3 regions of the Enterobacter sp. CFEC122 genome follow, and region 2 is predicted to be linked to each of the others. Evidence: predicted binding sites of a transcription regulator. Region 2 holds the regulator's gene; each other region holds the start of a gene.
What was found. Region 2 encodes Fur, which represses iron uptake genes when iron is present. Its sites were predicted from a motif close to ATAATAATGAGAACNACTATCAA; they were not measured.
Positions count from the first base shown of each region.

Region 1 (10,670 bases), on a different contig from region 2:
CCCCCTATGCATCTTGATATCGACTGGCAGCAGGTCGACACCGTTCTGCTGGATATGGACGGCACGCTGCTCGATCTCGCCTTTGATAACTATTTCTGGCAAACGCTGGTGCCGGAAACCTATGGCGAGCAGCAGGGAATCTCTCCGGCAGAAGCGCAGGCATTCATTCGTTCGCAATATAGCGCCGTGCAACATACGCTAAACTGGTACTGTCTGGACTACTGGAGCGAGCGCCTCGGTCTGGATATTTGTGCCATGACCACCGCCCAGGGTCCACGCGCCGTGCTGCGCGAGGATACGGTTCCGTTCCTGGATGCGCTGAAAGCAAGCGGCAAACGCCGTATTTTGCTGACCAATGCGCATCCCCATAACCTGGCCGTGAAGCTGGAGCATACGGGTCTGGCATCACACCTTGATTTATTACTTTCCACCCACACATTTGGTTATCCGAAAGAGGATCAGCGGTTGTGGCATGCGGTGAAGGAAGAGACGGGCTTGCAGCCGGAACGTACGCTGTTCATTGACGACAGCGAGCCCATTCTGGATTCCGCGGCAAGGTTTGGCATTCGCTATTGTCTGGGCGTCACCAATCCTGACTCTGGCCTGGCTGAAAAAAGCTATCTGCGCCACCCGGGACTGAACGACTACCGCCAGATGATCCCCTCACTGACCGTGAAGGAGAGGCCATGAAAGATAAACCCTCTGACGGGGTAAGACTGGATAAATGGCTGTGGGCGGCGCGTTTTTATAAAACGCGCGCCCTTGCCCGCGAGATGATTGACGGCGGAAAGGTGCATTACAACGGCCAGCGCAGCAAACCAAGCAAGCTGGTTGAGCTGAATGCCACCTTAACGCTGCGTCAGGGCAACGATGAACGTACGGTAGTGATTAAAGCCATTACCGAACAACGACGGCCCGCCCCGGAAGCCGTCCTGCTTTATGAAGAGACGGCGGAAAGCATTGAAAAGCGCGAGAAGACCGCGCTGGCGCGCAAAATGAATGCGCTGACCATGCCCCACCCGGACCGGCGACCGGATAAAAAAGAGCGCCGCGATCTGATGAAATTTAAACACGGTGAGAGCGAGTAACCCTCACCCGCACGAGAGATGAAAATGGCCCAACACGACCAATTACACCGCTATCTGTTTGAACAATTCGCCGTGCGCGGCGAGCTGGTCACCGTATCCGAAACCTGGAAACAGATTCTGGAAAACCACAACTACCCGCTGCCGGTGAAGACCCTGTTGGGCGAACTGCTGGTTGCCACCAGCCTGCTGACCGCAACGCTGAAGTTTGCCGGCGATATCACCGTGCAGCTGCAGGGTGACGGCCCAATGTCGCTGGCGGTAATCAACGGCAATAACCAGCAGCAGATGCGCGGCGTGGCGCGCGTTCAGGGCGACGTGCCTGAAAATGCTGACCTCAAAACGCTGGTAGGTAATGGCTACCTGGTGATCACCATCTCCCCGGAGGAAGGTGAACGCTATCAGGGCGTGGTCGGTCTGGAAGGCGATACTCTCGCAGCCTGCCTGGAAGATTACTTCATGCGTTCTGAACAGCTGCCGACGCGTCTCTTCATCCGCACCGGTGAAGTGGACGGTCAGCCTGCTGCTGGCGGCATGCTGCTGCAGGTTCTGCCTGCGCAGGACGCGCAGACCAATGATTTCGAGCACCTGGCGACGCTGACCGAAACCATCAAGGCGGAAGAGCTGTTCAACCTGTCGGCGACCGACGTGCTGTGGCGTCTGTACCACGAAGAAGAAGTGACCGTCTACGACCCGCAGTCCGTGGAGTTTAAGTGCACCTGCTCCCGCGAGCGCTGCGCTGGCGCACTGAAAACCCTGCCGGATGAAGAGATCGACAGCATCATGGCGGAAGACGGCGAAATTGATATGCACTGTGACTACTGCGGTACGCACTATGTGTTCAATTCGATGGATATCGCTGAGATCCGCAACAACGCCTCCCCGGCGGATCCGCAGGTTCACTAAACTTCTTTCCCCTCACCCTCTTCCGTTTGGGAAGAGGGCTGGGTTGAGGGGTAAAAAACACCCCCCAAGCTGAATCGTTTTCCCAATGTAACTCTTACGTAATTTTCTTACGTGTATGCGATTACATTCACATTCTTTCCGATAAAATCACCAGCCTTTAACCTTTTCGGAACATTTTCCCCAACAAAAAAGCGATTCCTGCGATAATCCGCCTGCGCTGTGACTGGAGTCGCAGCGTTTTCCGTTAGTAAGGGTTTTGTCCAGATGCGTGAATCTATGAGCCCCGTCGCGGTAAACAACCTCAGAAAAACCCTACAATTTCAGGCAGTACATATTGGCTAAGGAGCAGTGATATGCGTGTTACTGGTTTAACCCCGCAAGATCTCAAGGCTTATGGTATTCACGACGTCCAGGAAGTCGTCTACAACCCCGACTACGATACGCTGTATCAGGAAGAGCTCAATCCAGCACTGGAAGGATACGAGCGCGGTGTGTTGACGAACCTTGGTGCTATCGCCGTCGATACCGGTATTTTTACCGGTCGTTCGCCGAAAGATAAGTATATCGTCCGAGACGAAACCACCCGCGATACGCTGTGGTGGGCTGACAAGGGCAAAGGGAAGAACGACAACAAACCGCTCTCTCCGGAAACCTGGCAGCACCTGAAAGGGCTCGTCACCCATCAACTTTCCGGCAAGCGTTTGTTTATTGTCGACGCTTTCTGCGGCGCTAACGCCGACACCCGTCTCTCCGTACGTTTTATCACCGAAGTGGCCTGGCAGGCGCATTTCGTGAAAAACATGTTTATTCGTCCAACCGACGAAGAGCTGCAGGACTTCACCCCTGATTTCATCGTGATGAACGGCGCGAAATGCACCAACCCACAGTGGAAAGAGCAAGGTCTGAACTCCGAAAACTTTGTTGCCTTCAACCTGACCGAGCGTATCCAGCTGATCGGCGGTACCTGGTACGGCGGCGAAATGAAGAAAGGGATGTTCTCGGTCATGAACTACCTGCTGCCGCTGCGGGGCATCGCCTCCATGCACTGCTCGGCTAACGTCGGTGAAAAAGGCGACGTGGCGGTCTTCTTCGGCCTGTCCGGCACCGGGAAAACCACCCTGTCTACCGATCCAAAACGTCGTCTGATTGGTGATGACGAACACGGCTGGGATGACGACGGCGTATTCAACTTTGAAGGCGGCTGCTACGCGAAGACCATTCGCCTGTCTGAAGAGGCCGAGCCGGATATCTTCCACGCGATCCGTCGCGATGCGCTGCTGGAAAACGTCACCGTGCGTGCCGACGGCTCCATCGACTTCGACGATGCGTCGAAAACGGAAAACACCCGCGTCTCTTACCCCATCTACCACATCGACAATATCGTGAAGCCGGTGTCAAAAGCGGGTCATGCCACGAAGGTTATTTTCCTGACGGCGGATGCGTTTGGCGTGCTGCCGCCGGTGTCTCGCCTGACGGCCAGCCAGACGCAGTACCACTTCCTCTCCGGTTTCACCGCCAAGCTGGCGGGTACCGAGCGCGGCGTGACGGAGCCAACCCCAACCTTCTCCGCCTGTTTCGGCGCAGCCTTCCTGTCGCTGCACCCGACGCAGTACGCTGAAGTGCTGGTGAAACGCATGCAGGCATCCGGCGCGCAGGCATACCTGGTGAACACCGGCTGGAACGGTACCGGCAAACGTATTTCCATCAAAGATACCCGCGCCATTATCGACGCTATTCTGGATGGTTCTCTGGACGACGCCGAAACCTTCACGCTGCCGATGTTTGACCTGGCGATCCCAACGTCGCTGCCGGGTGTGGATACGCATATCCTCGACCCGCGCAATACGTACGGTTCGCCTGAACAGTGGCGCGAGAAAGCGGAATCGCTGGCGAAGCTGTTTATCGAGAACTTCGAGAAGTATACCGATACCCCGGCGGGTGCTGCGCTGGTGAGCGCGGGTCCAAAACTGTAGTCCATGTCGGGTGGCGGCTTCGCCTTACCCGACCTGCAAAAAAGGGTGGCTCGTGCCACCCTTTTTTCAACTCTCTTTCACCTGCCCCCGCGTGACCGGAACCGGCAACCAGGCGCGAATGCTCAATCCACCCCGCTCGCTGGTACCAATCTCCAGCAACCCGTTATGGTTATCCACAATACGCTGCACAATCGCCAGGCCTAAGCCCGTACCGCTGGTGCTGCGCGCGCTGTCGCCGCGCACAAACGGCTGAAACAGATGCTTACGCTGCTCGGGCTTGATGCCCGGACCGTCGTCTTCCACCTGGAACCAGGCGCGGTTGAGTTCAGACCCGCTGCTGACTTTGATCCAGCCGTTACCGTAGCGCGCCGCGTTGACCACCATGTTCGCCACCGCGCGCTTAATGGAGAGCGGGTGCATACGAACCTGAATTTCACCGGCCTGAAGGTCAGTATCAATTTCACGCTCGTAGCCGCTTTCTGCCGCCACCACTTCACCCAGCACCGCGTTCAGGTCCGCCATTTCCATCGGCATCTCCTGGCCGGTGCGCAGGTAGTCGATGAACTGCTCGATGATGGCGTTGCACTCTTCGATGTCCTTGTTGATGGACTCGGCAAGGTAACCGTCCTCTTCCCCCATCATCTCCGTCGCCAGACGAATACGCGTCAGGGGGGTGCGCAGGTCATGGCTCACCCCCGCCATCAGCAGCGTACGGTCATCCGCCAGCTGCTTCACGCCTGCCGCCATATGGTTAAACGCACGCGTCACCGAGCGGACTTCCGAGGCGCCATACTCGCGCAGCGGAGGAGGAATAATGCCTTTACCGACCTGCAGCGCAGCGTGCTCCAGGTCGACCAGCGGTCGGTTTTGTATTCGGATAAACAGCCAGGCTCCGCCTATCGCCAGCAGCATAATCGCCAGGGTATAGCGGAACAGCGGCGAGAAATCGCCCTGATGGATTTCGGTCAGCGGGACGCGCACCCAGATGTTGGGTGACAGCCAGGTTTTCAGCCAGACAACGGGCGAGCTTTTGTTGACCTCGACGCGCACTTCCGTCGGGCCACCCAGCTGCTGCGCCATCTGCTGGCTGAGGAATTCATAGTGCTGCGCCCAGCGCAGACCCGCGTCTTCCGCCGCTTCATTCGAATAGAGCGAGATGCCCAGTTCACGGTAGATTTCACGACGAAACGCCGGGGGAACAACCAGCTGCGTGCCGTCCTCCAGCTGCAGCTTATCGGTCATCAGCATACGCACTTCGTAGGCCAGGACCTTATTAAACTGCTGGAGGCTCGGCAGGATCGCAAAGTTCAGCACCACCAGGTAGGTCGTCACCAGGCTGACGAACAGCAGGGTGACGATCAGTAACAGGGTGCGGGCAAACGAGCTTCGCGGCGAGAAGCGCATTCGCCTCATGCTTTAGAGCCGTCCGGAACGAACACGTAGCCCAGACCCCATACGGTCTGAATATAACGAGGATGCGCCGGATCTTCTTCCACCATGCGGCGCAGACGGGAGATCTGCACGTCGATGGAGCGTTCCATTGCGGAGTATTCGCGACCGCGCGCCAGGTTCATCAGCTTGTCGCGGGAGAGCGGCTCACGCGGGTGGCTAACCAGCGCTTTCAGCACCGCGAACTCGCCGCTGGTGAGCGGCATTGGCTCGTCTTCACGGAACATTTCGCGCGTGCCGAGGTTCAGCTTGAACTTGCCGAAGGCAATAACGGCTTCTTCCTGCGACGGTGCGCCCGGCAGCTCGTTCGCCTGACGGCGCAGCACGGCGCGAATGCGCGCCAGCAGTTCACGCGGGTTAAACGGTTTTGGAATGTAGTCGTCGGCGCCGATTTCGAGGCCCACGATACGGTCAACTTCTTCGCCCTTCGCCGTTACCATAATGATCGGCATCGGGTTGCTCTGGCTGCGCAGACGGCGGCAGATAGAGAGCCCGTCTTCGCCTGGCAGCATCAGGTCGAGAACCATCAGATGGAAAGATTCACGGGTCAACAGACGATCCATTTGCTCAGCGTTCGCGACGCTGCGAACCTGGAAGCCCTGCTCGGTCAGATAACGCTCCAGCAGCGCACGCAGGCGCATGTCGTCATCCACGACCAGAATTTTATAGTTTTCTTGCATTGTGTGTACTCCCAAAGGTTCGGATAGTCTTTGTAACAGCGTATTCTAAAAAAGTGCACGTATTCGACCAGTTAATTCTGGTATAAATTCTAGTCGAAATTGTTACAAAGCATATTTAACAGCAGCTTATCTTTTCATTTCACCACATAAATTATTATTAATCCTGTCTGTTACACTGTGTGGTACGTATTGTGCGCAAAACAGAGAACCGGCAGCAAAGGCAGCACCATGAAAACGCCCCTGATCACCCGCGAAGGGTACGAGAAGCTCAAAAAAGAGATGGATTTCCTCTGGCGCGAAGAGCGTCCTGAGGTGACCAAAAAGGTGACCTGGGCCGCGAGCCTGGGCGATCGCAGCGAAAACGCTGACTACCAGTACAACAAGAAGCGGCTGCGCGAAATTGACCGCCGTGTACGCTATCTGACGAAGTGCCTTGAGAACCTGAAAATCGTCGATTACTCCCCGCAGCAGGAGGGCAAAGTCTTTTTCGGCGCGTGGGTGGAGATTGAAAACGACGACGGTGACACCCTGCGTTTTCGCATCGTCGGCTACGATGAAATTTTTGGTCGTAAGGATTACATCTCCATCGACTCCCCGATGGCCCGCGCGCTGCTGAAAAAGGAAGTGGGCGATCTGGCCGTCGTGCAAACCCCAGCCGGTGAAGCCAGCTGGTACGTTAATGAGATCGTCTACGTAAAATAGTCCGAGAGCGCCCTCCCCGGCTGGCATTTTGCCGTGTCAGCCCGTATAACTATCCCCTGATTTTTTCGACTCAACAGATGATAAAGCCATGATGAAAGATTCGCTCTGCCGCATTATTGCGGGTGAACTTCAGGCCAGAGCCGAACAGGTAGAAGCTGCCGTTCGCCTGCTTGATGAAGGGAACACCGTGCCGTTTATTGCACGCTATCGTAAGGAAGTCACCGGCGGTCTGGACGACACGCAGCTGCGTAACCTGGAGACCCGTCTGGGCTATCTGCGCGAGCTGGAAGAACGTCGTCAGGCGATCCTCAAATCTATCGGCGAACAGGGCAAGCTGACCAGCGAGCTGGAAAGCGCCATTAACGGCACCCTGAGCAAAACCGAACTCGAAGACCTCTATCTGCCGTACAAGCCGAAGCGCCGCACGCGCGGACAGATTGCAATTGAAGCGGGTCTTGAGCCGCTGGCCGACCTGTTGTGGAACGAGCCGTCCCACGATCCGGATACCGAAGCGGCGAAATTCATCGACGCCGACAAAGGCGTAGCGGACACCAAGGCCGCCCTCGACGGCGCACGCTACATTCTGATGGAGCGCTTCGCTGAAGATGCCGCCCTCCTCGCTAAAGTGCGTGATTATCTGTGGAAGAACGCCCACATCGTCTCTACCGTCGTCGCGGGTAAAGAGGAAGAAGGCGCGAAATTCCGCGACTACTTCAATCACCACGAACCGATTTCCACCACCCCTTCTCACCGCGCGCTGGCAATGTTCCGCGGCCGCAACGAAGGCGTGCTGCAGCTCTCCCTGAACGCCGACCCGCAGTTTGACGAGCCGCCGAAAGAGAGCCACTGCGAGCAGATCATCATCGACCATCTCGGCCTGCGCCTGAACAACGCCCCGGCTGACAGCTGGCGCAAAGGCGTGGTGAGCTGGACCTGGCGCATCAAGGTGCTGATGCACCTCGAAACCGAGCTGATGGGCACCGTGCGCGAACGCGCCGAAGATGAAGCCATCAACGTCTTCGCCCGCAACCTGCACGACCTGCTGATGGCCGCCCCTGCTGGCCTGCGCGCGACCATGGGTCTCGATCCGGGTCTGCGTACCGGTGTAAAAGTCGCTGTCGTTGACGGCACCGGCAAGCTGGTCGCCACCGACACCATCTATCCGCATACCGGCCAGGCAGCGAAAGCGGCCGTCGTGGTGGCGGCGCTGTGCGAAAAATACAACGTCGAACTTGTCGCCATCGGCAACGGTACGGCGTCCCGCGAAACCGAACGTTTCTATCTCGACGTGCAGAAGCAGTTCCCGAAAGTGACGGCGCAGAAAGTGATCGTCAGCGAGGCCGGGGCGTCCGTCTATTCTGCGTCCGAGCTGGCGGCCCAGGAGTTCCCGGACCTGGACGTTTCCCTGCGCGGTGCGGTCTCGATCGCTCGCCGCCTGCAGGATCCGCTGGCGGAACTGGTGAAGATCGATCCGAAATCGATCGGCGTGGGCCAGTATCAGCACGACGTGAGCCAGACTCAGCTGGCGCGCAAGCTGGATGCGGTGGTGGAAGACTGCGTAAACGCCGTTGGCGTTGACCTGAACACCGCCTCCGTCCCTCTGCTGACCCGCGTAGCGGGCTTAACCCGCATGATGGCGCAGAACATCGTCGCCTGGCGCGATGAGAACGGCCAGTTCCAGAACCGTCAGCAGCTGCTGAAGGTAAGCCGTCTGGGGCCAAAAGCGTTTGAGCAGTGCGCGGGCTTCCTGCGCATCAACCACGGCGATAACCCGCTCGATGCCTCCACCGTTCACCCGGAAGCGTACCCGGTGGTGGAACGCATCCTGGCCGCCACCCAGCAGGCGCTGAAAGATCTCATGGGCGACAGCAGCGCCCTGCGCAACCTGAAAGCCGTTGATTTCACTGACGACAAATTTGGTGTGCCAACCGTTACCGACATTATTAAAGAGCTGGAAAAACCGGGCCGCGATCCGCGTCCTGAGTTCAAAACGGCGACCTTTGCTGACGGTATCGAGACCATGAACGACCTGCTGCCAGGGATGGTGCTGGAAGGTGCGGTGACCAACGTCACCAACTTTGGCGCGTTTGTGGATATCGGCGTGCATCAGGATGGCCTGGTCCATATCTCATCCCTTGCCGACAAGTTCGTTGAAGACCCGCACACCGTGGTCAAAGCGGGCGACATCGTGAAGGTCAAAGTGCTGGAAGTGGATCTGCAGCGCAAGCGTATCGCCCTGACCATGCGTCTGGACGAGCAGCCGGGTGACACCAGCGCGCGCCGCGGCGGCAACGGCGGGGGCCGCGAGCAGCAGCGTCCGGCCGCGAAAGCGGCAAAACCGCGTGGACGTGACGCCCAGCCTGCAGGCAACAGCGCGATGATGGATGCGCTGGCGGCCGCGATGGGTAAAAAACGCTAAGGTTGTACATGCCCGGTGGCGCTACGCTTACCGGGCCTACGGTTTTGTAGGCCGGGCAAACGCAGTGCCGCCCGGCAAGCAGGCCGCAGGGAATTAAAATAAATAGCGTGTAGCCATATTTAAACCACGAATTATCACCCCGTTAACAAATACCTCTCTTTTCGTTTTCCCGGCATTTCAGCAAATATTGAGCAAGGTCAAACAGGCCGTAAATTAATACCGTAAACAACATTCCGTCACAGTTTTAATATTGCTGATAAAAACTATTCTCATTATCATCGCATAGTAGATAATTTAACCTTTCGTGGAATCAGGCGTTATGCAATTCACTCCAGACAGTGCATGGAAGATTACCGGTTTTACCCGCGAAATTAGCCCGGCCTATCGGCAAAAGCTGCTGTCGCTTGGCATGCTGCCCGGCTCGTCATTCCAGGTCGTACGCGTGGCGCCGTTAGGGGATCCGGTTCATATCGAAACCCGACGCGTGAATCTGGTCCTGCGTAAAAAAGACCTCGCGTTAATAGAAGTCGAAGCCTTATCCCGATAACAAGCCAGCGGTTTCAGTGAGTCCAGAAAAATGAAAAAGTTAACTATTGGCTTAATTGGCAATCCTAATTCCGGCAAGACTACGCTTTTTAACCAGCTGACCGGGGCTCGCCAGCGCGTGGGCAACTGGGCGGGCGTAACGGTTGAACGTAAAGAGGGCCAGTTCACGACGACAGACAACCAGGTGACGCTGGTTGACCTTCCCGGTACCTACTCTTTAACCACCATTTCGTCGCAAACTTCGCTCGATGAGCAAATCGCCTGTCACTACATTCTTGGCGGCGACGCGGATCTGCTGATCAACGTGGTCGATGCCTCAAACCTCGAGCGTAACCTCTATCTGACGCTGCAGCTGCTGGAGCTGGGTATCCCCTGCATCGTGGCGCTCAACATGCTCGACATCGCAGAGAAACAAAAGCTGCGCATCGACGTTGATGCCCTCTCCGCGCGCCTCGGGTGCCCGGTCGTTCCGCTGGTCTCGACGCGCGCGCGCGGTATTGATGCGCTGAAGCTGGCCATTGACCGTCACGCGGGAAATCGCGACGTTGAGCTGGTGCATTACGCCCAGCCTCTCCTGCGCGAAGCCAACGTGCTGGCGCAGGAGATGGACAAAGCCATGCCTGCGAAACAGCGCCTGTGGCTTGGCCTGCAGATGCTGGAAGGGGATATCTACAGCCGCGCTTATGCCGGTCATGCGGCCGATAAGCTGGACGTGACGGTGGCCCGTCTTAGCGAAGAGCTGGACGACCCGGCGCTGCACATCGCCGATGCCCGTTACCAGGCTATCGCCTCGATCTGCGACGTGGTCAGTAACGCACTGACGGCAGAACCCAGCCGCTTTACGGCGGCGGTGGATAAGATTGTGCTCAACCGCTTCCTCGGTTTGCCCATCTTCCTGCTGGTGATGTAC
Region 1 covers NZ_JBRIQR010000028.1:17,124-27,793, reverse strand. Annotated here, with positions in the region: gene yrfG (GMP/IMP nucleotidase) at 7-690, shown strand; gene hslR (ribosome-associated heat shock protein Hsp15) at 687-1,088, shown strand; gene hslO (Hsp33 family molecular chaperone HslO) at 1,107-1,991, shown strand; gene pckA (phosphoenolpyruvate carboxykinase (ATP)) at 2,345-3,964, shown strand; gene envZ (two-component system sensor histidine kinase EnvZ) at 4,031-5,377, opposite strand; gene ompR (osmolarity response regulator transcription factor OmpR) at 5,374-6,093, opposite strand; gene greB (transcription elongation factor GreB) at 6,322-6,795, shown strand; gene ACVCAM_RS18175 (Tex family protein) at 6,884-9,214, shown strand; gene feoA (ferrous iron transporter A) at 9,534-9,761, shown strand; gene feoB (Fe(2+) transporter permease subunit FeoB) at 9,792-10,670, shown strand, end outside.
Region 1: feoA (ferrous iron transporter A) is a predicted target of Fur. The motif match lies at 9,471-9,493, and genes of this name have one in related genera.

Region 2 (10,670 bases):
CAACGCCGTGGAACATAGTCACTATTTACGCATATATATGGGGCACCTTCGTCAGAAACTCGAAGTCGACCCCGCTCGCCCTCGCCATTTATTAACTGAAACCGGTATCGGTTATCGGTTTATGCTCTGAATAACTATTCAGTTTATTTTTAAATAAAATCAAAACCTCTCAGAAAATATTTCATAAATAATCCAATCGATATTTTTTTGGTTATTTATGTCCATTTAAAACATTTGCAATACATCCTGTTAACCCGACACCAACAAATCAGAATTTTGATCTGAGATATTCATCAAAAACGACTATTTATTTCTAAAATGATCGGTTAACGGTGATCTCCTTCACAGTTAATCGCGTTTTCCTGGATAAAATGACCGTGCTTTCAATTACTGAAAGGAAAATAAATCATGGAAAACAACAATCGTTTAATGCCCCATATAAGGCGGACAACACATATCATGATGTTTGCCCACCGAAACTGCTTTGACTTTCATCTCTTTAATGCCCGGTAGTCCTTCGACTTCTGGCGCACTCGCTTACAGGTTATCCTGAAACATCTTATTTTACAGGCCATTGCCTGTGAACGCGTGCGCTCATTCATTTTGATTCAGACCCATCCGCACCGGGCGGACTGAATTTCAATCATCAAAAAAGCAATGTACTGATTTTAATCAGCGGCCACCCTTTGCTTTTTTTCCGGAAAATTATCGATTTCTTTTTTGCAAGAAATCGAGGGACGCTTATTACCTAAAATAAAGAGAGAAAGATGAAAAGTTTAAAAATCGCAGCCAGCCGCGCCTGTCCTGATTGCTTTACCACCCAGCGTGAACTGGTGGATGTCCGGGCCTCGGATTATATCGACGTTGCCGCTATTGTGCTGGCGGTCAGTGATATTACCGATGGCATACTGGAAGAAATAGAAGCCACCGGATTTGACATTCCTGTTTTTGTCGCGACGCATAAAGAAGAATTCATTCCGGCAGATTATTTATCGCGCATTCATGGCGTATTTGAGTATTCAGACACCAGCAACGACTTTTATGGACGACAGCTGGAGGCGGCTGCCCTGAAGTATGAAACCCAGCTGCGCCCGCCGTTTTTCCGCGCCCTGGTCGACTATGTAAAACAGGGCAACAGCGCGTTTGACTGTCCGGGGCATCAGGGCGGCCAGTTCTTCCGCCGCCATCCTGCCGGCAATCAGTTCGTTGATTTCTTTGGCGAGACGCTTTTCCGCGCCGATCTGTGCAACGCCGACGTGGCAATGGGCGATCTGCTGATCCACGAAGGCGCGCCGTGCATCGCACAGCAGCATGCGGCGAAGGTCTTTAATGCCGATAAGACCTACTTCGTGCTCAACGGCACCTCGTCATCCAACAAAGTGGTGCTTAACGCCCTGCTCACCCCGGGCGACCTGGTGCTGTTCGACCGTAATAACCACAAATCCAACCATCACGGTGCCCTCCTCCAGGCAGGCGCAACGCCGGTCTATCTGGAAACCGCGCGCAACCCGTACGGCTTTATCGGCGGCATTGACGCACACTGTTTTGAAGAAAGCTATCTTCGCGAGCTGGTGGCAGAAGTCGCACCCGGCCGTGCACGCGATGCGCGTCCGTTCCGTCTGGCGGTGATCCAGCTGGGCACCTACGATGGCACCATCTACAACGCCCGCCAGGTGGTGGATAAGATTGGGCACCTGTGTGATTACATCCTGTTTGACTCGGCCTGGGTGGGTTACGAGCAGTTTATTCCAATGATGGCCGACTGCTCGCCGCTGCTGCTGGAGCTGAACGAAAACGACCCGGGGATTTTGGTTACCCAGTCCGTGCATAAACAGCAGGCCGGCTTCTCCCAGACCTCGCAAATTCACAAGAAAGACAGCCACATCAAAGGTCAGCAGCGCTATGTCCCGCATAAGCGGCTGAATAATGCCTTTATGATGCACGCCTCCACCAGCCCGTTCTATCCGCTGTTTGCCGCGCTGGACATCAACGCCCGTATGCATGAAGGCCAGAGCGGCCGCAACATGTGGATGGACTGCGTGGTGAACGGTATCGAAGCGCGCAAGCTGATTCTGGAGAACTGCCGGTATCTGCGCCCCTTCGTGCCGGAGACGGTGGATGGCCGTCCGTGGGAAAGCTGGGACACGGCGGAGATTGCGACCGATCTGCGCTTCTTCCACTTCGTACCGGGTGAAAACTGGCACGCTTTTGAAGGCTACGCCGAGCATCAGTATTTTATCGACCCGTGCAAGCTCCTGCTGACCACGCCGGGCATTAACGCCCGCACCGGGGAGTATGACGGCTTCGGCGTGCCTGCCACCATCCTCGCCAACTTCCTGCGTGAAAACGGCATCGTGCCGGAGAAATGCGATCTCAACTCGATCCTGTTCCTGCTCACGCCTGCGGAAGATATGGGCAAGCTGCAGCAGCTGGTGGCGCAGCTGGTGCGTTTCGAAAAACTGCTCGAGAGCGATGCTCCATTAAAAGAGGTGCTGCCTTCCATCTGCAGACAACATCCGGAACGTTACGCGGATTACACCCTGCGCCAGATCTGCCAGGAGATGCATGACCTGTACGCCCGTCACAATGTCAAACAGCTGCAGAAAGAGATGTTCCGCAAGTCTCACTTCCCGCGCGTGATGATGAACCCGCAGGACGCGAACTACGCCTATCTGCGCGGAGAAGTGGAACTGGTCTCCCTGCGCGACGCGGAAGGCCGCATCGCCGCGGAAGGCGCCCTCCCTTATCCACCGGGGGTATTGTGCGTGGTTCCAGGGGAGGTCTGGGGCGGCTCCGTGCTGCGCTACTTCGCCGCGCTGGAAGAAGGCATCAACCTGCTGCCGGGCTTCGCGCCGGAGCTGCAGGGTGTGTACGTCGAAGAGTGCGAGGGCCGCAAACAGGTTCGCTGTAACGTCATCAAACAACCCGCCGCTCAGCCCGCGCTGCTGAAAGGAGAGAAATTATGAGTAAGTCCAATAAGATGGGCGTGGTGCAGCTGACCATCCTCACCATGGTGAACATGATGGGTTCAGGGATCATTATGCTGCCCACCAAGCTTGCCGAAGTAGGAACCATTTCAATTATCTCCTGGCTGGTGACCGCCGTCGGCTCGATGGCGCTGGCGTGGGCGTTTGCCAAGTGCGGGATGTTCAGCCGCAAGTCAGGCGGCATGGGGGGCTACGCCGAGTATGCCTTTGGTAAGTCTGGCAACTTTATGGCCAACTATACCTACGGGGTGTCACTGCTGATCGCCAACGTGGCGATTGCCATCTCCGCCGTGGGCTACGGTACGGAGTTGTTTGGCGCGACGCTTAGCCCGGTACAGATTGGCCTGGCCACCATCGGCGTGCTGTGGATCTGCACCGTGGCTAACTTTGGCGGGGCGCGTATCACCGGACAGCTCTCCAGCATCACCGTCTGGGGCGTGATTATTCCGGTTGTCGGCCTGTGCATCATCGGCTGGTTCTGGTTCAGCCCGACCCTGTACGCTAACTCCTGGAACCCGCACCATGTGCCGTTCTTCAGCGCAGTCGGCTCTTCTATCGCCATGACGCTCTGGGCCTTCCTGGGCCTGGAATCCGCCTGCGCGAACGCAGAAGTGGTTGATAACCCTGAAAAGAACGTGCCGATTGCGGTCCTCGGCGGTACGCTGGGTGCGGCGGTGATCTATATCGTCTCGACGAACGTCATTGCGGGCATCGTTCCGAACATGGATCTGGCCAACTCCACGGCGCCGTTCGGGCTGGCCTTCGCGCAGATGTTCACGCCGGAAGTCGGGAAAGTGATTATGGGTCTGATGGTCATGTCATGCTGCGGTTCACTGCTTGGCTGGCAGTTCACCATCGCACAGGTATTTAAATCTTCGGCTGATGAAGGTTACTTCCCAAAAATCTTCTCCCGTGTGACCAAAGCCGATGCGCCGGTGCAGGGCATGCTGGCGATTGTTATCTTCCAGAGCGGATTGTCGCTGATGACCATTAGCCCGTCGCTGAACAGCCAGTTCAACGTGCTGGTCAACCTGGCGGTGGTGACGAACATCATTCCTTATATTCTGTCGATGGCGGCGCTGGTGATTATTCAGAAGGTTGCGAAGGTGGATCCGCGCAAGGCGCGTGCGGCCAATATCGTGGCGCTGATTGGCGCAATCTACAGCTTCTATGCGCTCTATTCCTCCGGCCAGGAAGCGATGCTGTATGGTGCGATGGTGACCTTTATGGGCTGGACGCTGTACGGTCTGGTGTCGCCGCGGTTTGAATTGAAGAATAAGCACAGTTGAAAAAAAGCCCGGTGGCGCTAGCGCTTACCGGGCCTACGATCGTTGTTGTAGGCCGGGCAAACGCAGTGCCGCCCGGCACACAAACCGCACTTACGCGTTTTTCAGCACTTCGCTGACAATCTCTACCGCTTCTTTCTCAATCTGCTGACGATGCTCTGCGCCGAGGAAGCTTTCGCAATAGATTTTATACGCATCTTCCGTACCGGATGGACGCGCAGCGAACCAACCGTTTTCGGTCATTACTTTCAGACCACCAATAGACGCACCGTTACCCGGTGCCGCCGTCAGACGCGCGGTGATCGGATCGCCCGCCAGGGTGCTTGCACTGACCATCTCCGGAGAGAGTTTGGACAGGGCCGCTTTCTGGGCAGACGTTGCGCTGGCCTGAATACGGTTATAGCTTGGCGCACCAAAGCGTGCTGCCAGGTCGTTGTAATGTTCCTGCGGGTTTTTACCGGTGACCGCGGTGATTTCCGCCGCCAGCAGGCACATGATGATGCCGTCTTTATCGGTTGACCACGGCGTGCCGTCGAAGCGCAGGAAAGAGGCCCCCGCGCTCTCTTCACCACCGAAGCCGAAGCTGCCGTCGTGCAGACCGTCAACAAACCATTTGAAGCCCACAGGTACTTCCACCAGCTTGCGGCCCAGCGCCTCGACCACGCGGTCGATCATCGCGGAGGACACCAGCGTTTTACCGACAGCCACCTCTTTGCCCCACTGCGGACGGTGCTGGAACAGGTAGTTGATCGCAACAGCCAGATAGTGGTTCGGGTTCATCAGCCCGGCAGGAGTGACGATACCGTGACGGTCGTAATCCGGGTCGTTCGCAAACGCCAGATCGAATTTATCACGCAGCGCCAGCAGGCCCGCCATCGCGCACTCGGAGGAGCAGTCCATGCGGATCGCGCCGTCTTTGTCCAGGTGCATAAAGCGGAAGGTCTGATCGACGTGATCGTTCACGATGGTCAGATCCAGCTTGTAGTGCTCGGCAATACGTTTCCAGTATTCAATACCGGAGCCGCCCAGCGGATCCACACCCAGCTTCAGGCCGGCTTTCTGGATGGCCGCCATATCGACGATCTCCGCCAGCCCTTCCACGAACGGCTGAACCAGATCCTGCTCTTTTACGTGGCCGGACGCCATGGCCGCATCCAGAGAGATGCGCTTCACGCCTTTCAGACCGTCAGCCAGCAGGGCGTTCGCACGATCTTCCACCACTTTGGTGACGTTGGTGTCTGCCGGGCCACCGTTAGGCGGGTTGTATTTGATGCCGCCGTCTTCCGGCGGGTTGTGGGATGGCGTGATCACGATACCGTCAGCCAGCGCGCCACCTTTTTTGTTGTGCACCAGGATGGCGTTAGAGACCGCAGGCGTTGGGGTGAAGCCGTTGTTCTCCTGAACAATCACATCGACGCCGTTCGCAGTCAGAACTTCCAGCACGGAGATAAAGGCCGGTTCAGACAGCGCATGGGTATCTTTCCCCACGTAGCAAGGACCGGTAACGCCATTTTTAGCGCGCTCTTCCGCAATGGCCTGAGCAATGGCCAGAATGTGCGGTTCGTTAAAGCTGTGGCGAGCCGCGCTGCCGCGGTGACCAGATGTACCAAACTTCACTGCGTGTTCTGCGTTGCCCACGACCGGCTTCAGCACGTAATACTGCGCGGTCAGCTGAGCGACGTTAATCAAATCGCTTTGTTGTGCAGGTTGGCCTGCACGGCTGTGATTTGCCATTACCGGGTCCTTCTGATGCAAGGGTTAAATTGTACCGCAAACCTTCTCAATCAATTCCGCCGGGAACTGCATGGACTGCATGATATGTTCAATCATGCTGCACTTGCGGCCCGTATTGGTATTGGTGATCACCCAGTACGGGGTGCCAGGAACATGTTTGGGTTTGGTTTGATTGCCATTTTGCAGCAGCGTCTGCTCGTCGCCCGCGAAGTAGACGCGAGTACGACCGTGCAGCGACTCGGTCGCTTCAGCAAACGCTTTGTTATCCAGTGAATAAAGTGTAGACAGCACCAGCATAAAGCGGTTAACCGCCTTTTTTTGCTCCGCATATTCATCGGAGAGCAGCAGCTCGCGCATCGCGCGCACTTTATCTTTTGCCGGTGTCACGGCAGGTTTTGCTTGTGCAACAACGCTTGGCTGAGACACGACATCTTTGGTGACTGGGGTAGCAGGCTGTGAAGCGGCGGAAATTTTAAGCATGCGCCGTAAAATGTCGGACGCGCTCTCCCCGATATGCCGCGTCTGGCTGGCAATATACTGATAGAGTTCGTCATCAACTTCGATTGTTTTCATCTTAATCCAGTGCGATATCTTATCTGAATACAAGTCATTGGGATTATAAGGTCAAATCCCAACAGCGGATAGCGTCAAACCAGGTTGGCGGCAAAAGTCAGATTAAACTGGAACCTTGCAGCCGGGCGGCAGAATGGTCAACATGATACCCTAACCTGACATACGTAAAAAAAGAACTTTGCCATGAAATTGAATACCCGAGCGCAAACTGCACAATCGCCGAACAATAATTCTCCCATCGTACTGGTTCACGGGCTTTTTGGCAGCCTGGATAACCTGGGCGTGCTGGCGCGCGAGCTGGTTACCGACCACGATATTCTTCAGATCGATATGCGCAATCATGGTCTTTCCGGCCGTTCCGACGAGATGACCTACGCCGCGATGGCGCAGGATCTGCTGGATACGCTGGATGCCAACCACTTGCAAAAGGTGACCCTCATCGGGCATTCAATGGGCGGTAAAGCGGTGATGGCCCTGACGGCGCTGGCCCCGGAGCGTATTAACGGCCTGGTGGTGATTGATGTTGCGCCCGTGGATTACGACGTCCGCCGTCACGACGAAATTTTTGCCGCCATCAATGCGGTCACCGAAGCGAGTGCCGCGACGCGTCAGCAGGCGGCTGCCGTCATGCGTGAGCATCTTGATGAAGAAGGCGTCGTCCAGTTCCTGCTGAAGTCGTTTGTTGACGGCCAGTGGCGTTTTAACGTGCCGGTGCTCTGGAACCAGTACAACAATATCGTGGGCTGGGAAACCGTGCCCGCCTGGCCGCACCCTACCCTCTTTATTCGCGGCGGTAACTCCCCTTATGTTACCGACGCGTACCGCGACGCCATACTGGCGCAATTCCCGCAGGCTCGCGCCCACGTCATTGCCGGAGCCGGGCACTGGGTGCATGCGGAAAAACCTGACGCCGTGCTGCGCGCCATTCGCCGCTATCTTGCTGATACTGCAAATTGATTAAAAAGAGAGCGACTGGAAGGCTGCGGGCTTCCAGTCGTTGGCGCGCCGTTTTTGGTGATGTATGATGGCGCGCTTATCGCCCGGGCATTAGCAGGGCGGCGTGTTTCCCCCGAAGTCTCAGAATCATGGCCAAAGAACAAACGGACCGTACGACACTAGATCTGTTCGCGAATGAGCGTCGCCCGGGACGACCGAAGACGAATCCGCTTTCGCGCGATGAACAGCTGCGTATCAATAAACGCAATCAGCTTAAACGCGATAAAAATCGTGGGCTTAAGCGTGTCGAACTGAAGCTCAACGCCAACGCGGTCGATGCGCTTAACGAGCTGGCCGACGCGCGAAATATTAGCCGCAGCGAGCTCATTGAAGAGATGTTGATCGCCCAGCTTGAGATGCTGCGCAGCCAAGCATAAGTCTGAAAATTCCCTTAATTACCCTTTTCATGTAGCACAGAGTGCAGTCCTGCGCGATAGCTGTTTCCGCAGGGTTGCCAGTTCTGCTATTATTGCCCTTATCCGTGGCCGAATTGCGCCACCATACTATTAAGTTTCAAGAGGTTATTTTACTCATGGCAATCATCGGCATTTTCTTTGGCAGTGATACCGGCAATACCGAAAATATCGCGAAAAACATTCAAAAACAGCTCGGTAAAGACGTTGCTGATGTGCATGACATCGCCAAGAGCAGCAAAGAAGATCTCGAAGGCTATGACATTCTGCTGCTGGGTATTCCGACCTGGTACTACGGCGAAGCCCAGTGCGACTGGGATGATTTCTTCCCGACGCTGGAAGAAGTGGACTTCAACGGTAAGCTGGTTGCCCTGTTTGGCTGTGGCGACCAGGAAGACTACGCCGAGTACTTCTGTGACGCGCTGGGTACCATCCGCGACATCATTGAGCCGAATGGCGCTGTGATCGTCGGCCACTGGCCAACCGCCGGTTACCACTTCGAAGCGTCCAAAGGCCTGGCCGATGACGATCATTTCGTGGGTCTGGCCATCGACGAAGACCGTCAGCCAGAACTGACTGCAGAGCGCGTCGAGAAATGGGTTAAGCAGATCCGTGAAGAACTGCACCTGGACGATATTCTCAACGCCTGATTTTTATCGCGGCGCAACGGCGGTTGCGCCCGCGCACCAGGTCAAACCGATTAAATTAATTGCTACAATCTTTTAACTTTTTCGCCCAGACCTGTACAATGTCTCCCTGATAAAATGTGGTTTTCCACCGAGCAAGTTTGTTGGTGATACCCCATTTTTATAAGCATATTTTGCCTGAGACTTGCAGTTTTCATTTAGCCATGGCAGTTCTATAATGAGACGCATTATCCCGGGTGCATTTTCTGTCACTTCCTACAGAAGTGAATCGTTTAGCAACAGGACAGATTCCGCATGACTGACAACAATACCGCATTAAAGAAGGCTGGCCTGAAAGTTACGCTTCCTCGGTTAAAAATCCTCGAAGTGCTTCAGGGTCCAGACAATCACCATGTCAGTGCGGAAGACCTTTATAAACGTCTTATCGACATGGGTGAAGAGATTGGGCTGGCTACCGTCTATCGCGTGCTGAACCAGTTTGATGACGCGGGCATTGTCACCCGTCATAATTTCGAAGGTGGTAAATCTGTCTTCGAACTGACCCAGCAGCAGCACCACGATCACCTGATCTGCCTCGACTGTGGCAAGGTCATTGAATTTAGCGATGACTCTATCGAAGCGCGCCAGCGTGAAATCGCCGCGCGTCACGGCATCCGTCTGACCAACCACAGCCTGTACCTTTATGGTCACTGCGCTGAAGGCGATTGCCGCGAAAATGAACATGCGCATGACGCAAAATAAGTGAGTGTTCATACTCTGAGCCAGCCGTAAGGTTGGCTTTTTTTTGCCAGAAAAAAGCCCTGTGGCACAGTGCCACCGGGCGTAAAGCAACTTATTTATTATTATTGCGTATCTCGTTCCAGATCTTATCGCAACGCTTCGCCACTTCCTGATCGTTACCGGTTTTACGTGCCTGGATACAGGCCTGGTAATCCATCACGCGGACATTCTCCTGCGTCGCGAACTGCTCGTGCGCTTTCTCTTTCTTCAGCACGTTCAGCACGCTCTGGCAGGCTTCAATTTTCTCCGGCGATCCTTCCGCAGTATTAATGCAGGCGCTGTAGGCCTCCTTGAGGCGGGAGTCCTCTTTCGGTGCCTGAGTCTGGGCACACGCCACCAGCCCCGATGCCAACAGCGCGACGATTACGATTTTTTTCATCATTTGCAGTCTCCGGTCCGGCGGGATCTAACCCGCCGGACGATTCATCAGAAGATGGTGAACGGTGCGATAACCATGAATTTCACGTCACGTTCATCCTGGAAGATGTTGCCGTAACCGCCCGCGTAGCTCGGGATATCGGAGTGGTTGTCGTACTGGGTGAAGTGCAGTTTGAACATCGTGCCTTTCGCGCGGCCATCCTGCAGGGTATAGATAGCATCCAGGCTGTAGGAAGACTCTTTCAGGCGATAGTTTGGATCGTAGTAAGCATCCGGTGTTGCCATGTCGGCAGGTTTTGCATCCCAGGCGTAAGCGTAAGAAGCGCCCACGGCCCAGCCCGGCAGGTTCCAGTTTTTCAGGTCATACATCGCGCCGAAGAAGACCGCTTTCTCACCGTCGGCGTTGAAGTCGGAGCGGTTATCCCACCAGATATCAAGACGACCGTTGGAGGAAGCATAGGTCGGGGTCATACGCTGCAGGAAGTAGCCCTGCTGCCCTTCCGCTTTCACCCATGTGCCTTCCAGACGTAAATCAACCTGACCGACCTTGTAGCCGAAGGTTAACGCCTGCAGCCACGCGGTGCCGTCGTAGATATCATTGACGCCACCGTTACTGACTTTGTCGCGCGTACCGTAGAACTGGTAGCTGGTACTCAGCGGGCTACCCGCAATATCAAACTTATAGCTGGCCTTGGCAAAGTATTGATCGATATAGCCTTGCGCCTGGCCGAATGCCGCTTCGAGAACCAGATCGTTTTTGAAGTCGTATTTCGCACCCAGCGAGTGGAGGTAATCGACTTTGGTTTTCTTATCGTTCTGGTAGAACTTGTCCATTTCAATGTGCCACGGTGCTTTGTACTCGTTGGTCCACATATA
Region 2 covers NZ_JBRIQR010000053.1:13,881-24,550, forward strand. Annotated here, with positions in the region: gene kdpE (two-component system response regulator KdpE) at 1-130, shown strand, start outside; gene speFL (leader peptide SpeFL) at 409-513, shown strand; gene speF (ornithine decarboxylase SpeF) at 768-2,966, shown strand; gene potE (putrescine-ornithine antiporter) at 2,963-4,276, shown strand; gene pgm (phosphoglucomutase (alpha-D-glucose-1,6-bisphosphate-dependent)) at 4,367-6,007, opposite strand; gene seqA (replication initiation negative regulator SeqA) at 6,032-6,580, opposite strand; gene ybfF (esterase) at 6,764-7,537, shown strand; gene ybfE (LexA regulated protein) at 7,666-7,953, shown strand; gene fldA (flavodoxin FldA) at 8,109-8,639, shown strand; gene fur (ferric iron uptake transcriptional regulator) at 8,931-9,377, shown strand; gene chiQ (ChiQ/YbfN family lipoprotein) at 9,469-9,795, opposite strand; partial or broken gene ACVCAM_RS23940 (OprD family outer membrane porin) at 9,843-10,670, opposite strand, start outside.

Region 3 (10,670 bases), on a different contig from region 2:
ATCTGCTCGTCGTCGATTCGCCCGACCGTCGCACCGTGGCTGCATTTCACGTCGTCGGCGTAGATCTCCAGCTGCGGCTTGGTGTCCACCTCTGCCAGGCGACCTAACAGCAGATTGTTGTTGGTCATCTGCCCGTCGGTTTTAATGGCGTGCTGCGCCACGTTAATCAGGCCGTTAAACACCGCACGCCCTTTATCACTCACGATGGTTTTATGCAGCTGGCGGCTGTTGCAGTAGCCTTTGTTGTGCTCCAGCCACGTGCGCGTGTCACACACTTCTGATTTAACCGGCATCGCCAGGCTGTTGATGCGCAGCGTGGTGTTTTCACCGTTAAGCTGCGTGCTGGTGTTGTGGCGCAGCACCGCCCCGCCGAGCAGGAAGCTGTGGCTGTACGCGGCGGCATCCTGTCCCAGGACAATGTCGTTATGGGCAAAGTGGTGGCTCTGCGCATTCTCAAACGCCAGCTTGATGTGGTGTAGCTGGGCATTCGCCGCCACGTTCATCGTCAGTCGCGACCCGGTAAAGTGACGTGTCTCATTGAGGCTGACGTAGTGTTCGATGACCGTGGCCTCCGCCCCCTCCGCCAGCTCAAGATGGTGGCGATAGTGCGCGGTATTGATTTCGGCGCCGTCCAGACCCTGAGTGATGTGCATCAGCAGCAGCGGTTTGGCCGGGCGCTGGTTACGCTTCACGCCGATATGCGTCACGCTGCGGGCCAGGCTTTCGGTCAGGTGGAGAAATACTTCCGGCTGAACCGGGGCGCTCAGGCGCTGGCGGTCGTCGTTTATCTCAATCTCAAAGCCGCTCTCCTGGAGCGTGTCGCTCAGCTCAGGGCGGAACTGACCGTCGACAAACACCAGGCGCACGGCATCCACGCCCACTGCCAGCGCGTCACGCTGTGCAGGCGTGAGATCCGCCAGGCGGGTCACAAACTCGGCGTTCAGCAAGCCATCGAGCGGGGTGTATTTCCAGTTTTCATGCTTGCGCGTCGGCAGGCCGAGACGCAGCATCTGCTGCAGATGCTGCTGCGCCTGCTCGGAGCGCGTATTACCCTGCGCCTCAAACAGCCGGTGCCACTGCTGGAGCGCATTACTGCTGTTCGGTAAGCCAGCCATAACCCTGCTCCTCCAGTTGTTTAACCAGCGTGAAATCACCGGATTTCACAATGCGCCCCTGGTAAAGCACGTGGACGTAATCCGGCTTGATGTAGTCCAGAATGCGCTGGTAGTGGGTGACGATAATAAACGAGCGCTTGCCGTCGCGCAGGGCGTTCACCCCGTCGGCGACAATCTTCAGGGCGTCGATATCCAGACCGGAGTCGGTCTCATCCAGAATGCACAGCTCGGGCTCCAGCACCGCCATCTGCAGAATGTCGTTACGCTTTTTCTCGCCGCCGGAAAAACCGACGTTCACCGAGCGGGTGAGCAAATCTTCCGGCATTTTCAGCAGCTTGATTTTCTCTTCCATTAAATCCTGGAAGTCGAAGCGGTCGAGCGCCTCCAGCCCCCGGTATTTCCGCACCGCGTTGAGCGCGGTTTGCAGGAAGAACTGGTTGCTGACTCCGGGGATTTCTACCGGATACTGGAAGGCCATAAAGATGCCCTCGCCCGCGCGGTCTTCCGGCGACATCTCCAGCAGATCTTTGCCGTTAAATTCGACCGAGCCGTGGGTCACCTCATAATCTTCGCGTCCTGCCAGCGTCGCAGAAAGCGTACTTTTCCCGGAACCGTTCGGCCCCATGATGGCGTGGACTTCGCCCGGCTTGACGTCAAAATTGAGGCCACGCAGGATGGCTTTATCTTCTACGCTGACCTGTAAATCTTTAATGCTTAACATGTGCTTTCCTTAACCGACGCTGTGTTCAAGACTAATGGCGAGGAGTTTCTGGGCTTCAACGGCAAATTCCAGCGGCAGTTCAGAGAACACGTCCTTACAGAAGCCGTTGACGATCATCGAGATGGCATCCTCTTCGCTGATCCCGCGCTGCAGGCAGTAGAAGAGCTGATCTTCCCCAATCCGTGACGTGGTCGCCTCGTGCTCCAGCTGGGCCGTGTTATTACGGCATTCGACGTATGGGAAGGTATGCGCCCCGCAGTCAGCGCCAATCAGCATCGAGTCACACTGGGTGAAGTTTCGCGCATTGGTCGCCGTCGGCATGATTTTCACCAGCCCGCGATAGCTGTTCTGACTGTGTCCGGCGGAAATCCCTTTCGAGATGATGGTCGATCTGGTGTTTTTACCAATGTGGATCATCTTGGTGCCGGTATCGGCCTGCTGATGGCCGCTGGTGAGCGCCACCGAGTAGAACTCGCCGATGGAGTTATCCCCGCGCAGGATGCAGCTCGGGTATTTCCAGGTGATGGCCGAACCGGTTTCGGACTGGGTCCACGACATCTTGCTGTTTTCGCCTTCGCACAGCGCACGCTTGGTCACGAAGTTCAGGATGCCGCCGGTATTGCCGTCGCCCGGGAACCAGTTTTGCACCGTCGAGTATTTCACCTCGGCGTCTTTATGGATGATGACCTCCACCACCGCCGCGTGCAGCTGATAGCTGTCGCGGACCGGGGCGGAACACCCTTCGATATAGCTGACGTAGCTGCCTTCATCCGCGACCAGAATGGTACGTTCGAACTGGCCGGTTTTTTCGGCATTAATGCGGAAATAGGTGGAAAGCTCCATCGGACAGCGCACGCCTTTCGGCACGTAAATAAAGGTGCCGTCCGAGGCCACCGCCGCGTTAAGCGCCGCAAAGAAGTTGTCGTTAGAGGGCACCACGGTTCCGATGTACTTTTTCACCAGTTCAGGATGATCGTGAATCGCTTCGCCGAAGGAGCAGAAAATGATCCCCTGCTCTGCCAGCTTCTCGCGGTAGGTGGTGGCCACCGAGACCGAGTCAAAGATAGCGTCCACCGCCACCTCTTTCCCTTCGCGCACCGGTACGCCCAGCTGGTTAAACGCCTCTTCTACCTCTTTGCTCAGGAAACTGTTCTCCGCGCCGGTTTGCTGCACCGCGCCGGGCTGCGAGGCGCAGGTGTCATCGCAGCTGCCGCAGGAGGGCGCGGAGTAGTAGCTGTAGTCCTGATAGTTCAGCTTGTCATAATGCGCTTTCAGCCAGTGCGGCTCTTCCATCTCCAGCCAGGCGCGGTAGGCGCTCAGGCGAAACTCCAGCATCCACTCGGGCTCGTTACGTTTCGCCGAGATCGCCCGCACGACATCTTCATTGATGCCTTTTGCCAGCTCATCGGTCTGCAGCTGCGTGAAGAACCCCTCTTTATAGTTGAGGTGCCCGCCGCTCCAGGTATTTACTTCACTCGTTGCTTCAGTATTACGAGACATAGTTCCGCCTATACCCCAAAGCTTTCGCCGCAGCCGCATTCGTTCTGGGCTTTTGGGTTATGAAATTTGAATAACTGGTTTAAGCCTTCGCGGACGTAGTCCACTTCGGTGCCATCGATAAAGGGCATGGCCTGCAGCGCGACGTACAATTTTGCGCCGTCGGTCTCGAACACCAGGTCATCTTTCTCGGGTTCGGTGACGGTATCAAGCACGTAACCGAAACCTGCGCAGCCGGTCTGTTTGACACCTAAACGCACGCCAAGGATCTCGGGCTTTTTCGCCACCAGCTCGTGAATATGTGCCGCCGCCGCTGGCGTGAGCGTTAACCCGCGCCAGGCGAAATCGGCAGGATTAAAGGTTTCTGAATGCAGTTCCATAGGTCCACCTCATCTGATAAGCCATCAGGGCATAACACCATGTTAGTGATAACGATTATCACTTCAACCCTCTGTCAGCAGGGGCATTCGGCTAAACCGCCCTTTTTGCCTACTTTTATTAAGCATAGACCCTGTGGCAGGATGCAGGCAGGATGGATTTAATTGTTCAATGCATTGATTAATAATGCATTTCGTTGTGGCATTCGGGCAGGAGAGGAGAAACGTAAAATATGTATTGGAAATGCCTATTTTTGAGATAGCTTTTGCATGGAAAGTGACAAAAATAAAAAAAGGCCCTCAAGGCCTCTTACACTTAATGATGAAATGAGACAGCAAACCCCTGTTCACGCCAGTGGTCGAGCTGTTCCTGCTGTCGAGGCGTTGGCGATTTCCCCGTCCAGACGAAGATTTTTTGTCCCGGGAACAGTTCAGGACGCGGCGAATCAATCGGTTCTGCCAGGACGTCAATGTGCCAGCCCTTCTGCGCTAAGCGCGCGGCTTCGAGCCACAGATGGGTGCGGTCATCGCACTCCCAGCCGATCAGGAGCGCGTCTTTACCGGCCTTCTTACGGGACTCCGCCAGGCTTGCAATCGCGAATTCAATCAGGACTCCGTCTAACAGGCTCGCCATGTGACGCACGGTATTTTGGTCCTGGTTCATCCGCTGACGGACGGGAGAAATGATATTGTCAATCAGGGAATCTATCGGGTGATCGCGGCGGAACTCGCCAATTTTGGCGCGCAGCTTTGCCGGGCTGGCGTAGCGCAGAACGGTCATCATCTCTTCCTGGAACGAGACCCAGTTGCCCTGAGTCAACACTTCCTTGTTTTCCAGCAAGGCTTTTACTTTCCCGACCGAAACGCCGCTCTTCATCAGGCGTTTGATCTCTTCTATACGCAGGATATCTTCATCGTCAAACTGACGATGGCCCCCTTCGCTGCGCTGCGGCTTCAACAATCCATAACGGCGCTGCCAGGCACGCAGCGTAACGGGGTTGATACCGCATCGTTCGGCCACTTCGCCGATACTGTAATAGGCCATTAACTCCCTCACGCTCAGAACTTCCATACCTAACTGCACCAACCTTATCAGATTGTACAAACCATTTGTATAACTAAGACCGCATTTTGAACGGGTGAATGGCTTACCACCCCATCCACCTGTTAATACATTGTTGTATAAAATTTACCGTTCGTACAGTAACGACTGCCAGATTGTGTACAGCTTTATCACAATTCGAACTTTTTCTCCGGCCAGGCAATGGCTGGAATACCGCCGTGCCGGGGGCTGGCAAAAAGATGCCCCTGGAACTGGGAAATTCCCGCAGATTCCAGCCACATCCACTCTTCAGCCTTCTCTACCCCCACCGCGCAGAACTGGATTTCAAGCGAGGAACAGCATTTGATGATCGCCTGAATGATGGCCTGTCGGGGGCCACTTTTATGCACGTTCGCGACCAGATCGCGATTAATCTTAATTCTGTCAGGCTGGAAGTGGGCCAGCAGCTGCAGCCCGGCAAAACCGGCACCAAAGTGATCGATCGTCACGCTGATACCCGCGCTTTTTAACTGCCTGACCGAATCCGTGAATTCATCAAAACGGGAAATGGCTTCGCTCTCGGTGAACTCCACCACGATTTGCTCAGGTACAAAACCGTTTGCTTCAATCGCGGTGAGCAGAAAATCCACGGCGTTGGGAATGTTAACCAGCGTCATAGGCAGCAGGTTCAGGGATAACGTCTGGTCCTGTAACCCCAGCGCGCTGGCCATAGACAGAGCCACCTGCTTGCTCTGCAAATCAGAGGTGTACACTTCCTCCTGCGGAAGGCTGGCGAAATAGGCCCCCGGCGAGTCGCCGGACGGGGTGCGGAGAAGCGCCTCCCAGGAGACAACCTGCTGCATAAACGGATCGACTATCGGCTGGAACGCGAAGCTGCAATCCGCCCCTTTCGCGACCACCTCAGGCTGTGCGGACAAACGCGTCTCTTCGCGTACGAAATCCCATGTATCCGCAGGCGGCAGTTCAAAATAGTTCGCTTTTTCCGTGGCCTCGACAAAGGTGCGGAAAAACTGCAGAGGGCGATCGTTATAGGCCAGCTGGTAGCGTGTCGTCCCCTTATTAAGTATCTGCTGCAGCACCTCGTCCCGGTCGAAGTGGCGCAAATCAAAAAGCTCCATACCCACGTTGCCAAAACGCCGGACAGGGCCGTGATCGCGCATTAACTCGACCACGTTATGGTGGCGCGGGTCGTTGCAGATCTGCTCATAGATAGCCGACACGTGCTCCACCGGCCCTTCCAGCAGTTGAAAAAAATGTGTGCCGTTAAACAGCAGGATCCCCGTGACATTGGATTGCCGATTTTTACGATTTGCAGCAGCGACCATTGCTTCCAGCGCTTTCACTGGAACGTCCTCGCAGATATGACTGCGGTAAATGATGGTTGTGAGCATGCTATTCCTGGGGGGTTAGGGTTTTGGCCACAAAAGACGTGGGGAATGTTTATTTATAGCACATTAATTGCCTGACAAATAATTTACATCTCAACCATTTACGGCAGTTAATGAGACCGTTTGACTCGGCTGTACAACTTACCAGCACATGCGCTTTTTGTACAATATATCCTGCACTCTACCCCCATCACAACGCCAACCCAACGCAATGAAAAATAAATGATTTATAAGATATATCGAAAAAAATCTAAAAATCTGTACATTTTAGATGTACAGATTTGGAAATTGTGTATACCTTAAATGTAACGTTACTGATTACAAAATTTTACAGGAGCGAAACATGCAGCAGAAAGGTTACGTCGCAGATTCCGCAGCAGCAATCGCACAGTACTTCGAAAAAGCCGCGCTTCCGACCCAACAGGAAACGCTGGGCCAGGTGGTTGTTGAAATTCTCAGCGACGGGCGAAACCTTAATCGCAAATCGCTTTGTACAAAATTGCTCAGCCGCCTCGAAAAGGCCGATGGGCCGGAAGAGGAAGAGCATTACCACATGCTGCTTGGTCTGCTCTTCGAACGGTAAGGATATGAATCGCAGTAACGCAGACCGACTGATAGACCAGCTTATCGGTGAAGCCGTTCTCTCTCTTCTGAAAGAGCGGGGGCCGGTGACAACAGAAGGCTTGCTACAGCGTCTGCGGGTCATGAAAGAACATGAAAAGGATCCCCAGCGGCGGGAGACACTTGCGATGGTGATTGCCGAGATCGGCTCAAACAGCATCGCCTTTACACGTCGCAGAACCGCGCAAGGACGAACAAAAAGAGAGGGATCTCTCAACGATAACCGAGACAATGTAGTGCCGTTATTTGGAAGTGGAAAACCGTCCGATCCCAAAAAAATACATTGACTGCAATTTAACAGCTACGGTGAGAACAAATGAGACAAAATATTCAGCTTCAACCCGAATATCACTCTGCTTTTTTAGACAGTGCGCTGGCGGAGTATTTCCGCCATGCAGGCGATCGTTTTGCTGAAGAGTCCGCTATTTTTTCTACTGCAGTACGCTGTGTTCTGGCCTCCGAAGGTCATCTTTCCAATAAAGCGATCATCCTCTGGCTCATTCAGACGCTGGAATCCACCAACGACGTGGTTCAGGCGGATGTGATTCGTAAGACGCTGGAAATCGTGGTGGGTTACACCATGGACGATCTCTGAGTTCCTGCCCGCCGCGCCCCCTAACGTGTCATCGTCAAAACTGACGATCGGCCTGACGATGACACGCGCCCTCCCCCATAACACCCTGTAATTCACGCAAAGCCAACCTGGCACGCTTTCTGCTTATCTCCGCATACGGGACTGGTTTTTCCAGTCAACTTTGCTTCATTTCTTAACAGGTCTGTTATTGATGAAAAAGATCGCCAGCGTCTGCCCGTACTGCGGTGCAGGCTGTAAATTGAACCTTGTCGTTGAAAATAACCGTATCATCCGTGCCGAAGCGGCAGAGGGGGTCACAAACCAGGGCACCTTATGTCTGAAAGGGTTTTACGGCTGGGACTTCCTCAACGACACCCGTCTTCTCACCCCCCGCCTTACCCAGCCCATGATCCGCTACCGCAAAGGCGAAGCCTTCACCCCCGTTACCTGGGAAGAGGCGATCCGCTACACCGCCCACAGGCTCAGCAGCATTAAAGCGCAGCACGGGCCGCGGTCGATCATGACCACCGGCTCCTCTCGCGGCACCGGCAATGAAACCAACTATGTGATGCAAAAGTTTGCCCGCGCGGTGCTGAACACCAACAACGTGGACTGCTGCGCGCGCGTCTGTCATGGCCCGTCCGTGGCGGGTTTACAGGAAACGCTCGGCAACGGCGCGATGAGCAACTCCATTAACGATATTGAAAACTCAAAATGCCTGCTGGTCTTTGGCTATAACTGCGCGGACTCCCACCCTATCGTTGCCCGCCGCGTGCTGAAAGCGCGTGAAAACGGCGCAAAAATTATCGTCTGCGATCCGCGCCGTATTGAAACGGCGCGTATTGCCGACCAACATCTTCAGCTGAAAAACGGCAGCAACATGGCGCTGGTGAACGCCTTTGGCTATGTGCTGCTGGAAGAGGAGCTGTACGACAAAAGCTACGTGGCGCGCTTTACGGAAGGGCTTGAGGCCTACCGGCAAACGGTAAAAGACTATGCGCCTGAGAAGGTCGAACATCTTACCGGCATCCCCGCCCGTGATGTCCGCCAGGCGATGCGCACGTTCGCGGCGGCTCCTTCCGCTACCGTGATGTGGGGAATGGGCGTGACCCAGTTTGGTCAGGCCGTTGATGTGGTCAAAGGGCTTTCCAGCCTGGCGCTGCTGACCGGGAATCTCGGTCGCCCCGCCGTCGGCGTCGGGCCGGTGCGCGGTCAGAACAACGTCCAGGGTGCCTGCGATATGGGCGTCCTGCCGAATATGTTCCCCGGCTATCAGGATGTGACCGACCCGGCGGTCCGGCAGAAGTTCGCCGATGCCTGGGGAATTGATGTCAATAAAATGGACGATCGCGTCGGGACGCGCATTACCGAAGTGCCGCATCTTGCGCTGGAAGGCAAGGTCAAAGCCTATTACATCATGGGAGAAGATCCGCTCCAGACGGAAGCCGATCTCGGCCTGGTGCGCAGCGGTTTTGAAGCGCTCGATTTTGTTGTGGTTCAGGACATCTTTATGACCAAAACGGCAGAGGTGGCGGACGTTCTGCTTCCGGCTACCTCATGGGGTGAACACGGCGGCGTCTTTACCTGTGCCGATCGCGGCTTCCAGCGTTTTGGCAAAGCCATTGAAGCCAGCGGCAACGTGAAGCGCGACTGGGAGATCATCAGCCTGCTCGCCACCGAGATGGGCTACCCGATGCATTATGACTCCAACCAGCAGATCTGGGACGAGATGCGCGAGCTGTGCCCGCTCTTCTACGGCGTGACGTATGAAAAAATGGGCGAGATGGGTCACGTTCAATGGCCGTGCCCGACGCTGGATCATCCCGGTACGCCGTACCTGTACAAAGATAATCAGTTCGATACCCCGAGCGGTAAAGGGCAGCTCTTTGCCGCACCGTGGCGCGCGCCGGCGGAAACTCCGGATGCGGATTTCCCGCTGGTGCTCTGTACGGTCCGCGAGGTGGGCCACTACTCCTGCCGCTCCATGACCGGGAACTGTGCCGCGCTGCAAAGCCTGGCCGACGAGCCGGGCCGGGTGCAAATGAACCCTGCCGATGCGGACAAGCTGGGCATTACCGACGGACAGCTGGTCTGGGTGCGCTCCCGCCGAGGGAAAGTAATTTCCCGCGCCAGCATCAGCGAGCGCATCAACGCCGGAGCCGTTTATATGACCTATCAGTGGTGGATTGGCGCCTGCAACGAGCTAACCCAGGATAACCTCGATCCCATCTCCAAAACCCCGGAAACGAAGTACTGCGCGGTGCAGCTGGAGGCCATTGAGGACCAGCGCTGGGCGGAGGACTATGCCGCGTCGGCGTATCAGTCCATGAAGTCGCGGCTGATAAGTGCGGCGAACGTCTGAGGAAAATGCCGGGTGCCGTAATCGCCACCCGGCAATCGCGTACGGTATCATGCAATAACAAGCAACTCGCTTACCCGTCCCAAAGAGAAGCGCTATAATTAGCCAGGTTTTTTTTAAGGCTGTCGGCAACCATGTCCCTTCCAGAAAAGTCTCAGCGGGGTTCTCCCCACGCGCAAGCGCTTATTTCACACCTGTTACCTGATTGCACAACGCGACATACCGCCCGCGGCGAGCGGCTGGACCTGCAGGTCAATGGTCAGGGCATGTGCTATTTAATTCTTGAAGGAACCATCGCCGTCTACAGAAGAAGCGATAACATGATGCTGTCTACGGCCCGTAGCCCTGCTGTTTTCGGCCTCGCTAACCTCACTGATATCTATTTTAGTGATTATCTTAAGACCGTCAGCCCGTGCCTGATCGGGACGATCACCACAGAAAGGGTGAATGCCATTATTAAAGAGAAGGCGCTTTGGGGACTGCTCTCTCAACAGCTCATGTATGTGTATAGCCGTCTCTATAACAACGTGATGCCGCAGGGCGCGCCGACGGCGTATGAGATGATTCGCCAGCAGTTAATGAAGCTGACGGAGGAAGAGGAGGGTTATCGGCTCAGCGTGACGGCGGAAAAGTATATCAGGGAGAAAACCCACCTCTCCCGCAGCGGCGTGATGCGCATTCTGGCGGATTTGAAAACCGGCGGATTTATCGAAATGGAAGAAGGCAGGCTTATCAAAATCAACAAGCTCCCCGCTAAATACTGAATCTCAGGCACAAAAAAGGCCGCAGTTGCGGCCTTTTCAACATTACTCTCTCAATGGACGTGAACGCCCAACCGCCAGGCAAAATAGATCTCTTCTTTCAGCTCATTCGAAGAGAGCGCCAGCAAATCTGTAAATTCCAGCTCAAGCTGTTTCAGCTTTTTCAGGTACTGCGCCGGGGACAGATTGCTCTT
Region 3 covers NZ_JBRIQR010000011.1:48,391-59,060, forward strand. Annotated here, with positions in the region: gene sufD (Fe-S cluster assembly protein SufD) at 1-1,115, opposite strand, end outside; gene sufC (Fe-S cluster assembly ATPase SufC) at 1,090-1,836, opposite strand; gene sufB (Fe-S cluster assembly protein SufB) at 1,846-3,336, opposite strand; gene sufA (Fe-S cluster assembly scaffold SufA) at 3,345-3,713, opposite strand; gene ACVCAM_RS09835 (MerR family transcriptional regulator) at 4,027-4,755, opposite strand; gene ACVCAM_RS09840 (diguanylate phosphodiesterase) at 4,944-6,164, opposite strand; gene ycgZ (regulatory protein YcgZ) at 6,505-6,744, shown strand; gene ACVCAM_RS09850 (hypothetical protein) at 6,749-7,069, shown strand; gene ACVCAM_RS09855 (biofilm/acid-resistance regulator YmgB/AriR) at 7,099-7,377, shown strand; gene fdhF (formate dehydrogenase subunit alpha) at 7,568-9,718, shown strand; gene ACVCAM_RS09865 (helix-turn-helix domain-containing protein) at 9,850-10,479, shown strand; gene ACVCAM_RS09870 (YdiH family protein) at 10,530-10,670, opposite strand, start outside.
Region 3: sufA (Fe-S cluster assembly scaffold SufA) is a predicted target of Fur. The motif match lies at 3,753-3,775, and genes of this name have one in related genera.